One region of the Methylobacterium sp. UNCCL125 genome, then DNA from elsewhere that is predicted to be linked to it. Evidence: predicted binding sites of a transcription regulator. Region 1 holds the regulator's gene; the other holds the start of a gene.
The links. The regulator PhoB, encoded in region 1, activates phosphate uptake and scavenging genes when phosphate is short. The targets are predictions, from matches to a motif close to TGTCATNNANCTGTCAT.

Region 1 (4,849 bases):
CGCGGCTGCGACTGCACGGCCTCGCCTACACGGCCGGCGTGCTGGCGAGCTTCCTCGGCCTCGCATCCCTGCTGATCGCCCTGAAGGGTGGCGGGGCCGCGATCGGCTGGGGCTTCCAGCTGCAATCGCCCGCCATGGTCGCAGCGCTCGCCTATCTGCTGTTCGCGATGGGCCTGAGCCTGTCCGGGGTGGTCCATGTCGGCGGCCGGCTCGCCGGCCTCGGAGACGGCCTGACCCGGCGTGCCGGCCTGAGCGGCTCGTTCTTCACGGGTGTGCTGGCGACCCTGGTGGCGACCCCCTGCACGGCGCCGTTCATGGGCTCGGCGGTGGGCTTCGCGCTGACGCAGAGTGCCGGTGTCGCGCTCGCCGTCTTCGCGAGCCTCGGCCTCGGCCTCGCCCTGCCCTTCCTGGTGCTGACCCTCTGGCCGCCGGCCCTGCGGGCGCTGCCGCGGCCGGGCGCGTGGATGGAGACCCTCAAGCAGGTCCTGGCCTTCCCGGTCTACGCCACCGTGGCCTGGCTGATCTGGGTTCTGGCGCAGCAGGTCGATCCGCGTGGGCTGCTGGCGGCACTGATCGGCCTCGTCCTGGTGGGCTTCGCCGCCTGGGCCTGGGAACACGGCCGCGCCGCCGCGCCCGGGGCGGGCCGGGTCGCGCGGGTCGCTGCGGCCCTCGCGCTGGTCGCCGTGGCGGCCCTCGCCGTGACCCTTCCGCGGGACCGCGCCGCGCCGTCGGCGCAGGCCGCCGCCGACGGGGTCGAGCCCTTCACTCAAGCGCGTCTCGACGCCCTGGTGGACGCGCACCGCCCCGTCTTCGTGGACATGACCGCCGCGTGGTGCATCACCTGCGCGGTGAACGAGGCGACCTCCCTCAACACCAAGGCCGTGCGGGCCGCGATGGCCGAGCGCGGCGTGACCTACATGAAGGGCGACTGGACCAACCAGAATCCCGAGATCACCCGTCTGCTGGAGAAGCACGGGCGCAGCGGCGTGCCGCTCTACCTCCTCTATACCGGAACCGGAGCGCCTCAGGTGCTTCCGCAGATCCTCACCGAGGGGACGGTTCTGGCGGCGCTCGACGTCGTGCCGGTCGCGTCCGGCCGGAGCGCGGCGCTGACCCGCTGAATCTGCGCGAGGCCCGGGGGCCCGCCGGGCCTCGCAGCATCCGCGGACCTCGAACGTCCCCGGCTCCCTTCGCTGCGCGCGGGCGGGCGGCGCGGCCGACCGGCCTCCGGCCCGGAACGCTTTGCCCCGGAACGCTTCGCGCCCGTCTCAAGCGTCGAGCGAGAACGTCTCGTCGAAGGCGTAGCCCGAGCCGCGGACCGTGCGGATCGGGTCGGCTTGGCGCGGGCCGTTCAGTGCCTTGCGCAGCCGCCCGACATGGACGTCGACCGTGCGCTCGTCGATGTAGACGTCGTGTCCCCAGACCCCGTCGAGGAGCTGCTCGCGGGAGAAGACCCGGCCCGGCGCCAGCATCAGGAATTCCAGCAGACGGAACTCTGTGGGACCGAGATGCAGCTCCTCGCCGCCGCGGCGGACGCGATGGCCGGTGCGGTCGAGTTCGAGGTCGCCCGCCGCCAGCCGGTCCGAGACATGCGCGGGCTTGGCCCGGCGGAGCAGCGCGCGGATCCGGGCAAGCAGTTCCGGGACGGAGAACGGCTTGACGATGTAGTCGTCGGCGCCCGTCCCGAGACCGCGGATCCGGTCGCCCTCCTCGCCCCGGGCGGTGAGCATGATCACGGGCAGCCGCTCGGTCTCCCGGCGCGCCCGGATCCGCCGGCACAGCTCGATGCCCGACAGGCCGGGCAGCATCCAGTCGAGCAGGACGAGATCGGGGATCCGCTCCGCCAGGAGCAGCTCCGCGTCGTCGCCGCGAGCCGCGGAATCCACCAGAAAGCCCTCGGCTTCCAGATTGTAGCGCAGCAGCGTGGTCAGCGCCTCCTCGTCCTCGACGATCAGGACTTGCATGCTCACGTTCGAAGATCCGTTCACGAAGCGGCGCCATACGGCCTGCAGGCGCGCCGACTCTCCTTGGAGCCGGCGGGCAGGCGGAGGGTGCAGGAGGCGCCGCTCAGCCTCAACCCGCACGCTCCGATTCTCCGGCGGCGCCCCACAGGAGCGCGCGCAGGCCGACGCCTGGACCGGGGGCGGCCCGCTTACGGAGCCGGCACCCCGTCCACGGTCGCATAGTTCGACGCATCGTTCTTCGGCCGGTCGCCCGCCAGGGCCTCGCCCGTGGCGAGATAATGGATCGTCTCGGCGATGTTGGTGGTGTGGTCGCCGATCCGCTCGACGTTCTTGGCGCAGAACAGAAGATGCGTGCAGAACGAGATGTTGCGCGGATCCTCCATCATGTAGGTCAGGAGCTCGCGGAACAGCGAATTGTACAGGGCGTCGATCTCGCCGTCCCGCTCCCAGACATCGTGGGCTGCCTGGACGTCGCGGCTCGCATAGGCGTCGAGAACGTCCTTGAGCTGGCCCTCCGCGAGGTCGCTCATGTGGCGCACGCCGAGAACGATCTTCTGGGCCGGCGCCTGATCGGAGATCGCCACCACCCGCTTGGCGACGTTCTTGGCGAGGTCGCCGATCCGCTCGAGGTCGCCGGAGACGCGGATCGCCGAGATCGTCTCACGCAGATCGATCGCCAGGGGCTGACGCCGGGCGATCAACAGCACGGCGCGCTCCTCGATGTCCCGCTGCAGGGCGTCGAGGCGCTTGTCGGCGACGATCACCGCCTGGGCGAGCGTGTCGTCCCGGCGCACGAGGGCGTCCGTCGCCTCCGCGGTCATCTTCTCGGCCACGCCGCCCATCTCCGAGATCGAGCGACGCAGGTTCTCCAGGTCGGTGTCGTAGGAGGTGACGATATGGCCGGGCATGGCGAATCCTTCGATGGGTCCCGGGGGCGGCGCTCCGGGGAGGCCCTCGGGGACCCGCCGGCCCTCCGCGGATGCGGCGACCGGACGGCCTTCCCCGAGACCGGAGCGTCCAGGCAGACTAGCCGAACCGGCCGGTGATGTAGTCCTGGGTGCGGCGTTCCGTCGGGTTCATGAACATCCGGTTGGTCGGACCGAACTCGATCAGCTGGCCCAGATACATGAAGGCGGTGAACTGCGAGATGCGCGCCGCCTGCTGCATGTTGTGGGTGACGATCACGATGGTGAACTCGTCGCGCAACTGCTCGATCAGCTCCTCGATGCGGCCGGTGGAGATCGGGTCGAGGGCCGAGGTCGGCTCGTCGAACAGGATCACCTCCGGGCGCTGCGCCACCGTGCGGGCGATGCACAGGCGCTGCTGCTGGCCGCCCGACAGGCCCGTGCCCTGCTGCTTGAGCTTGTCCTTCACCTCGTCCCAGAGGGCGGCCTTGCGCAGGGAGGCCTCGATCCGGCCGTCGAGTTCGGATTTCGGCAGCTTCTCGTAGAGGCGCAGGCCGAAGGCGACGTTGTCATAGATCGACATCGGGAACGGCGTCGGCTTCTGGAACACCATGCCGATGCGCGAGCGCAGCTCGTTCAGGTCGATGGAGGGGCTGAGGATGTTCTCGCCGTCCAGGAGGATCTCGCCCTCGGCCCGCTGCTCCGGATAGAGGCTGTAGATCCGGTTGAAGCAGCGCAGCAGGGTGGACTTGCCGCAGCCCGAGGGCCCGATCAGCGCCGTGACCTGCCGGTCGTGGAAGTTGAGGTTGACGTCCTTCAACCCGTGGAAGCTGCCGTAGTAGAAGTTCAGGCGCTTCACGGCGATCCGCACGGGACCGCCCTCGTCGGCGCGGTTGCGGTTCAGCTCGACCGTGGGGATCGCGGAGGCGGCGTTCATCGTCGTGTCCTCGAAGGGTCTCAGCGCGAGGTCTGCGGCTTGATCACAAGGCGGGCAATGATCGACAGCACCAGGATGGTGGCGGTGATCAGAAGCGCGCCGGCCCAGGCGAGGCCCTGCCAGTTCGGGTAGGGCGACAGGGCGAACTGGTAGATCATCACCGGCAGGTTCGCGACGCCACCCATCAGGTTGGCCGAGAACCAGGAATTGTTGTTGAGGGCGGTGAACAGCAATGGCGCCGTCTCGCCGGCGATGCGCGCCAGGGCCAGGATGATCCCGGTGACGATGCCAGCCGAGGCCGCCCGCCACGTGACGTTGATGATCACCGTCGAGGGCGGCGCCCCGAGCGCCGCGCCGGCCTCCCGCAGGGTTCCGGGGACGAGCCGCAGCATGTCCTCGGTGGTGCGGACGATCACCGGAACGGCGATGATCGCGAGCGCGACGCCGCCGGCCCAGCCCGAATAGGTGCCCATCGGCCGCACCATCAGGGTGTAGACGAACAGGCCGATCAGGATCGACGGCGCCGAGAGCAGGATGTCGTTGAGGAAGCGGATCAGGGCCGCGAGCTTCGAGCCGCGCCCGTACTCGGCCAGGAAGGTCCCGGCCATGACGCCGACCGGCGTCGCGATCACGATGCCGATCCCGGTCAGGACGAGGCTGCCCAGAATGGCGTTGGCGATGCCGCCGCCCTCGGATCCGGGGCCCGGCGTCGGGTTGGTGAACAGGGTCGGCGTGAAGCCGCGCACGCCCTGGACGATCAGCATCACCAGGATCGAGCCCAGGACCAGGGCACCCACCAGCGTCGCCCCGGTGCAGGCAACCCGCAGCGTGCGGTCGGCGATGCGCCGGCCCTGACGGACCCGGCCGGAGCGGCGCCGGGGCGCCGCGGTCATCGTGGGGGAGGCGTCCATCGCGCGTGCTCCTCAGGCGGCCTGGACGCGGCGCGTCAGCAGCCGGGCGATGATGAGAACCACGAAGGTGATCACGAACAGGATGCAGCCCAGAGCCATCAGGGCGTTGAGCTGGAGGCCGTCGGCTTCGTT
Region 2 (4,849 bases), on a different contig from region 1:
GAGGTCGGTCGCTTCCTGGCCGGCGTCCGGGCTGCGTGACCCCTGGGGGCCGGGATCAGTCGAAGGCCCGGGTGAAGCTGAGCCGGTGATGCGGGCTGCGGCCGAGTTGCGTCAGGCCGGCGCGGTGGACGGCCGTGCCGTAGCCGACGTTGCGCTCCCAGCCGTAGCCGGGATGGCGCTGAGCCAGGCGCCGCATCAGCCGGTCGCGGAACACCTTGGCGACGATCGATGCGGCGGCGATCTGCGGCACCAGCCGGTCGCCGCCGACCACGGCGCGACCCGGAAGGCCCGGCAGGGCGTCGCGCCCGTCGACCAGCACGGGCGCGGCGAGGCCGAGCCGGGCGACCGCCCGCGCCATTGCATCGAGGGTTGCGCCGCGGATGTTGATCTGGTCGATCAGCGCCCGGGAGCCCGCCGCCACCGCGACCCGGGCATGGGTGTGGATCATGGGGGCCAGACGTTCCCGGGCCGGCTCCGGGACGCGCTTGCTGTCGTCGAGGGCGCCCAGCAGGTCGGCGGGGATCGCCGCCGGATCGAACCAGACCGCGGCCACCACGACCGGCCCACAGAGTGCGCCGCGACCGACCTCGTCGCAGCCGATCACCGCCGGGTAGGCTGCGGCCCGGTTGGGATCGAAGGGCGGCCGGCCCGCCATCGGCTTGGTCGGCGACGTGGCGGCGACCGACTTGCCGACCGACTTAACAGTCGATTTGGCAGTCGATTTGGCGATGGGCGGGGCGGACGGCTTGGCGGGCGGCATGACGCCGTCCTGCCATCCCGCGCGGGCGCCGTCACGGGTCAGGCGGCGTCCCGGGTGCCGCGCGCGCCGCCATGCGCCTCGATGATATTGCCGAAGAACTGCCGCGCGCTCACGTCCCAGCCGCAGCGCAGGGCCTCGGCCCGGCACTCGGCCCGCGACAGCCGCAGGGCCGCCAGCGCGGCAGCCCGGAGATCCTGATCGAGAACCCCGACGCGACGGCCGCCGACCACGTCGTTGGGGCCCGGCACCGGGAAGGCCGCCACCGGAAGGCCGCTGGCCAGGGCCTCGAGGAGCACGATGCCGAACGTGTCGGTGAGGCTCGGGAACACGAAGACGTCGCAGGCGGCGTAGACCGCCGCGAGGTCCGCGCCGGTGCGGGTGCCGAGGAAGCGCGCCCCCGGCGCGAGACCCCGTAGGCGCGCGCGGTCCGGCCCGTCGCCCACCACGACCTTGGTGCCGGGCAGGTCGAGGGCGAGGAAGGCGGCGACGTTCTTCTCCACCGCCAGCCGCCCGACATAGAGGAACAGCGGCCCGGGCAGGTCCGCGAGTTCCGCCGGCACGGGCGTCCCCGGTCCGGCGGGCCGGAACCGTTCCGTGTCTACGCCCCGGGTCCAGCGCATCAGCCGGCCGAATCCCCGCGCCGCCAGTTCACCCTGGAGCGAGGCGGTGCTGACCATCGTTCCCCGCGCCGCGCTGTGGAACCGGCGCAGATAGGCGTAGGACCACGCTTCCGGCACCGGCGCGCGGGCCGCGAGATATTCCGGGAAGCGGGTGTGGTAGCTCGTCGTGAACGGCAGGTTGTGCGCCAGGCAATGGCGCCGCACGGCCAACCCCACGGGCCCCTCCGTGGCGATATGCACGTGGGTCGGCCGTTCCGCCGTCCAGCGCGCCGCCACCCGCTCCCGGCTGGCATAGGCGAGGCGGATCTCGGGATAGCCCGGGAGCGGCAGCGAGCGGAAATCCGCCACGGAGAGCAGGGCCGTCGCGAAGCCGTGTTCCGGGGCGCGGCGGACCATCTGCTCCAGGGAGCGGACGACGCCGTTCACCTGGGGATGCCACGCGTCGCTGGCGATCAGAAGCTTCACGGCGGTGCCCTCAAGCCACCGCGCGCCGGCCCGCCAGGGGTTGCGGCACGGCCTCGGCCGCCTGCGCCCGCAGGAGGCTCGGATAGTGCAGAACCTCTATCCGGCCGTCGTAATGCTCCACGAGACCGGTGCAGGATTCCACCCAGTCGCCGGTGTTGAGGTAGCGCAGGTCGCCGATCGGCCGGTCCGCAGCATGGTGGATGTGGCCGCAGATCACCCCGTCGGCACCCTGGCGGCGCGCCTCCTCGGCCAGGATCGTCTCGAAGCGGCCGATGAAGCTCACGGCGTTCTTCACGCGCAGCTTCGCCCAGGCGGAGAGCGACCAGTAGGACAGGCCGAGGCGCCGCCGCACCTTGTTGATCAAGGTGTTGAGGGACAGGGCCAGGGTGTAGGCGCCGTCGCCGAGATGGGCGAGCCAGCGCGAGTGCCGCACGACCATGTCGAACTGGTCGCCGTGGATCACGAGGTAGCGCTTGCCGTCCGCCGCCTCGTGGATCGCGGTCTCGGCCAGCTCGATGCCGCCGAAGCTCGTGCCCACATAGTCGCGCAGGAACTCGTCGTGGTTCCCGGGCAGGTAGACGATCCGCGCGCCCTTGCGGACCTTGCGCAGGAGCTTCTGCACCACGTCGTTGTGCTCCTGCGGCCAGTACCAGCCCGAGCGCAACTGCCACCCGTCCACGATGTCGCCGACGAGATAGATCGTGTCGGCGTCGTAATCCTTCAGGAACGACAGGAGCAGGCCGGCTTGGCAGCCGCGCGTTCCGAGATGCAGGTCGGACAGGAACAGCGTCCGCACGCGGACCGGCATCTCCTCAACCTCGGCCACGGCAACCCTCTCCCGGCGGCTGAACGGTGCCGGGATCCAGAGCGCGATCCCATCTCAGTTTGATGACGCGGAGTCCCGGCGGGGCCACCCGTCCGCGTTGCGGCGCCGCAAAGCATCTCAACCGGACCTCGGCTTCGTTGCGCCGCACAAAAAATTTTTTTGCCAAGTTCTGGAAGTTTTTCCGGTTTTCCTTTCGAGCTTCGCCCGCTCATAATACCAGGAACCGGCGGCTCGGCACGAGTTCGGCCGGACCTTGACAGGAAGGCGGCGAGGACGGCCCTGAGGCCGTTGGACGGGACGGCATTTCGGAGGCGACCGGCGCGCGGGGGCGTGCCGCGACGCGAGCGGCGTGAGGCCGCCTGCCGCTCCGCGGAGGCCCCCCGATCACGGCAGAGGATGGCGTTCGAGGGGGCGCGGCGCGAGCCGCTTTCGACGGCGCCGGACCGACTCCCTGAGGACGCTTGGACAACCCGGCGCGGGTTCACGCCCGCGCACAATGGATTTTTCGGAGGAAACATCATGGCCGCAACTCGGCGCCCCGGTCGCAACCACCTCTTCATTCCCGGCCCCACGAACATCCCGGAGCGCGTCCTGCGCGCCATGCATGTGCCGTCGGAGGATCACCGCTCGCCGAGCTTCCCCGAGCTGGTGAAGCCGCTGCTCCAGGACTCCAAGATGGTGTTCGGCTCGACCGCCGGGACGGTCATCCTGTTCCCGTCCTCGGGCACCGGCATCTGGGAATCGGCCCTGTCCAACACCCTCTGCCGCGGCGACACGGTGCTGACCTCGCGCTACGGCCAGTTCAGCCACCTCTGGGTCGACATGGCCCAGCGCCTCGGCCTCGACGTGGTCGTCCAGGAGGAGGAGTGGGGCACCGGCGCCGATCCGCAGAAGATCGAGGAGGCCCTGCGCGCCGACAAGGACCATAAGATCAAGGCCGTCATGGTCGTCCACAACGAGACCGCCACGGGCGTCACCAGCGACATCGGCGCGGTGCGCAAGGCGATCGACGCCGCCGGCCACCCGGCCCTGCTGTTCGTGGACGGCATCTCGTCGATCGGCTCGCTGCCGTTCTACATGGACGACTGGAAGGTCGACTGCGCCATCGCGGGCTCCCAGAAGGGCTTCATGCTGCCGGCCGGCCTCGGCCTGATCTGCATCAGCCCGAAGGCGCTCAAGATCGCCGAGGGCGGCACCGGCCGCAACGACCGGCTCGGCCATGCCTACTTCGCCTGGAAGGACCAGCTGGCCGCCAACGCCACCGGCTACTTCCCCTACACCCCCGTCCTGCCGCTGCTCTACGGCCTGCGTGAGGCCCTGGCGATCGTGAAGGAGGAGGGGCTGGAGAACGTCTACCACCGCCATCACGTGCTCGCCGAGGCGACCCGTCAGGCCGTGGCGGCCTGGGGCCTCAAGCCCTGCGCCAAGGAGCCGAAGTGGAACTCCGACACGGTCACGGCGATCGTGGTGCCGGAGGGCGCCGACGCCGCCAAGGTGATCATCCACGCCTACGAGCGCTACAACCTGTCGCTCGGGGCCGGCCTCTCGAAAGTCGCCGGCAAGGTGTTCCGCATCGGCCACCTGGGCGACCTGAACGAGCTCTCGCTGCTGGGCGCCATCGCGGGCGCCGAGATGGCCATGATCGATTGCGGCATCAAGGTCACGCCGGGCTCGGGCGTCGCCGCCGCCTCCAGCTATCTGCGCGAGAATCCGCTGCATAAGGCGTAATCGGCGCACGCGATCGGGGCGGGGCCGGGTTGCCGGGCCCGCCCCGACGCGCAAGTAAGAACAAGACTATCGAGGAAACTGCCCGTCGTACGAGAGGGGTCCTATGACCAAGAAGATCGTGTTCCTGGATCGTGAATCCCTCGATGCCAGGGTCCGACCGTTCAACTTCCCGCACGAATACGTCGAGCACGACTCGACCTGGACGCCGGAAGAGATCGTCTCCCGCCTCCAGGGGGCGGAGATCGCGCTGATCAACAAGGTCCCGATGCGGGCCGAGACGCTGAAGCAGCTCCCCGACCTGAAGCTGATCGCCGTCGCCGCCACCGGCACCGACGTGGTCGACAAGGCCGCGGCCAAGGCGCAGGGCATCACCGTCGTCAACATCCGCAACTACGCCTTCAACACCGTGCCGGAGCACGTGGTCGGGCTGATGTTCGCCCTGCGCCGGGC

Region 2: the regulator PhoB is predicted to act here: its motif matches at 2,723-2,739, upstream of BM396_RS07660 (UDP-2,3-diacylglucosamine diphosphatase).

The regions. Positions count from the first base shown of each region.
Region 1 is NZ_FPBW01000013.1:121,119-125,967, forward strand. It holds gene BM396_RS15100 (protein-disulfide reductase DsbD family protein) at 1-1,121, shown strand, start outside; gene phoB (phosphate regulon transcriptional regulator PhoB) at 1,269-1,964, opposite strand; gene phoU (phosphate signaling complex protein PhoU) at 2,153-2,872, opposite strand; gene pstB (phosphate ABC transporter ATP-binding protein PstB) at 2,991-3,806, opposite strand; gene pstA (phosphate ABC transporter permease PstA) at 3,827-4,717, opposite strand; gene pstC (phosphate ABC transporter permease subunit PstC) at 4,730-4,849, opposite strand, start outside.
Region 2 is NZ_FPBW01000006.1:169,504-174,352, reverse strand. It holds gene BM396_RS07675 (methyl-accepting chemotaxis protein) at 1-39, shown strand, start outside; gene BM396_RS07670 (ribonuclease HII) at 56-655, opposite strand; gene BM396_RS07665 (glycosyltransferase family 4 protein) at 799-1,845, opposite strand; gene BM396_RS07660 (UDP-2,3-diacylglucosamine diphosphatase) at 1,856-2,671, opposite strand; gene BM396_RS07655 (aminotransferase class V-fold PLP-dependent enzyme) at 3,191-4,399, shown strand; gene BM396_RS07650 (D-2-hydroxyacid dehydrogenase) at 4,503-4,849, shown strand, end outside.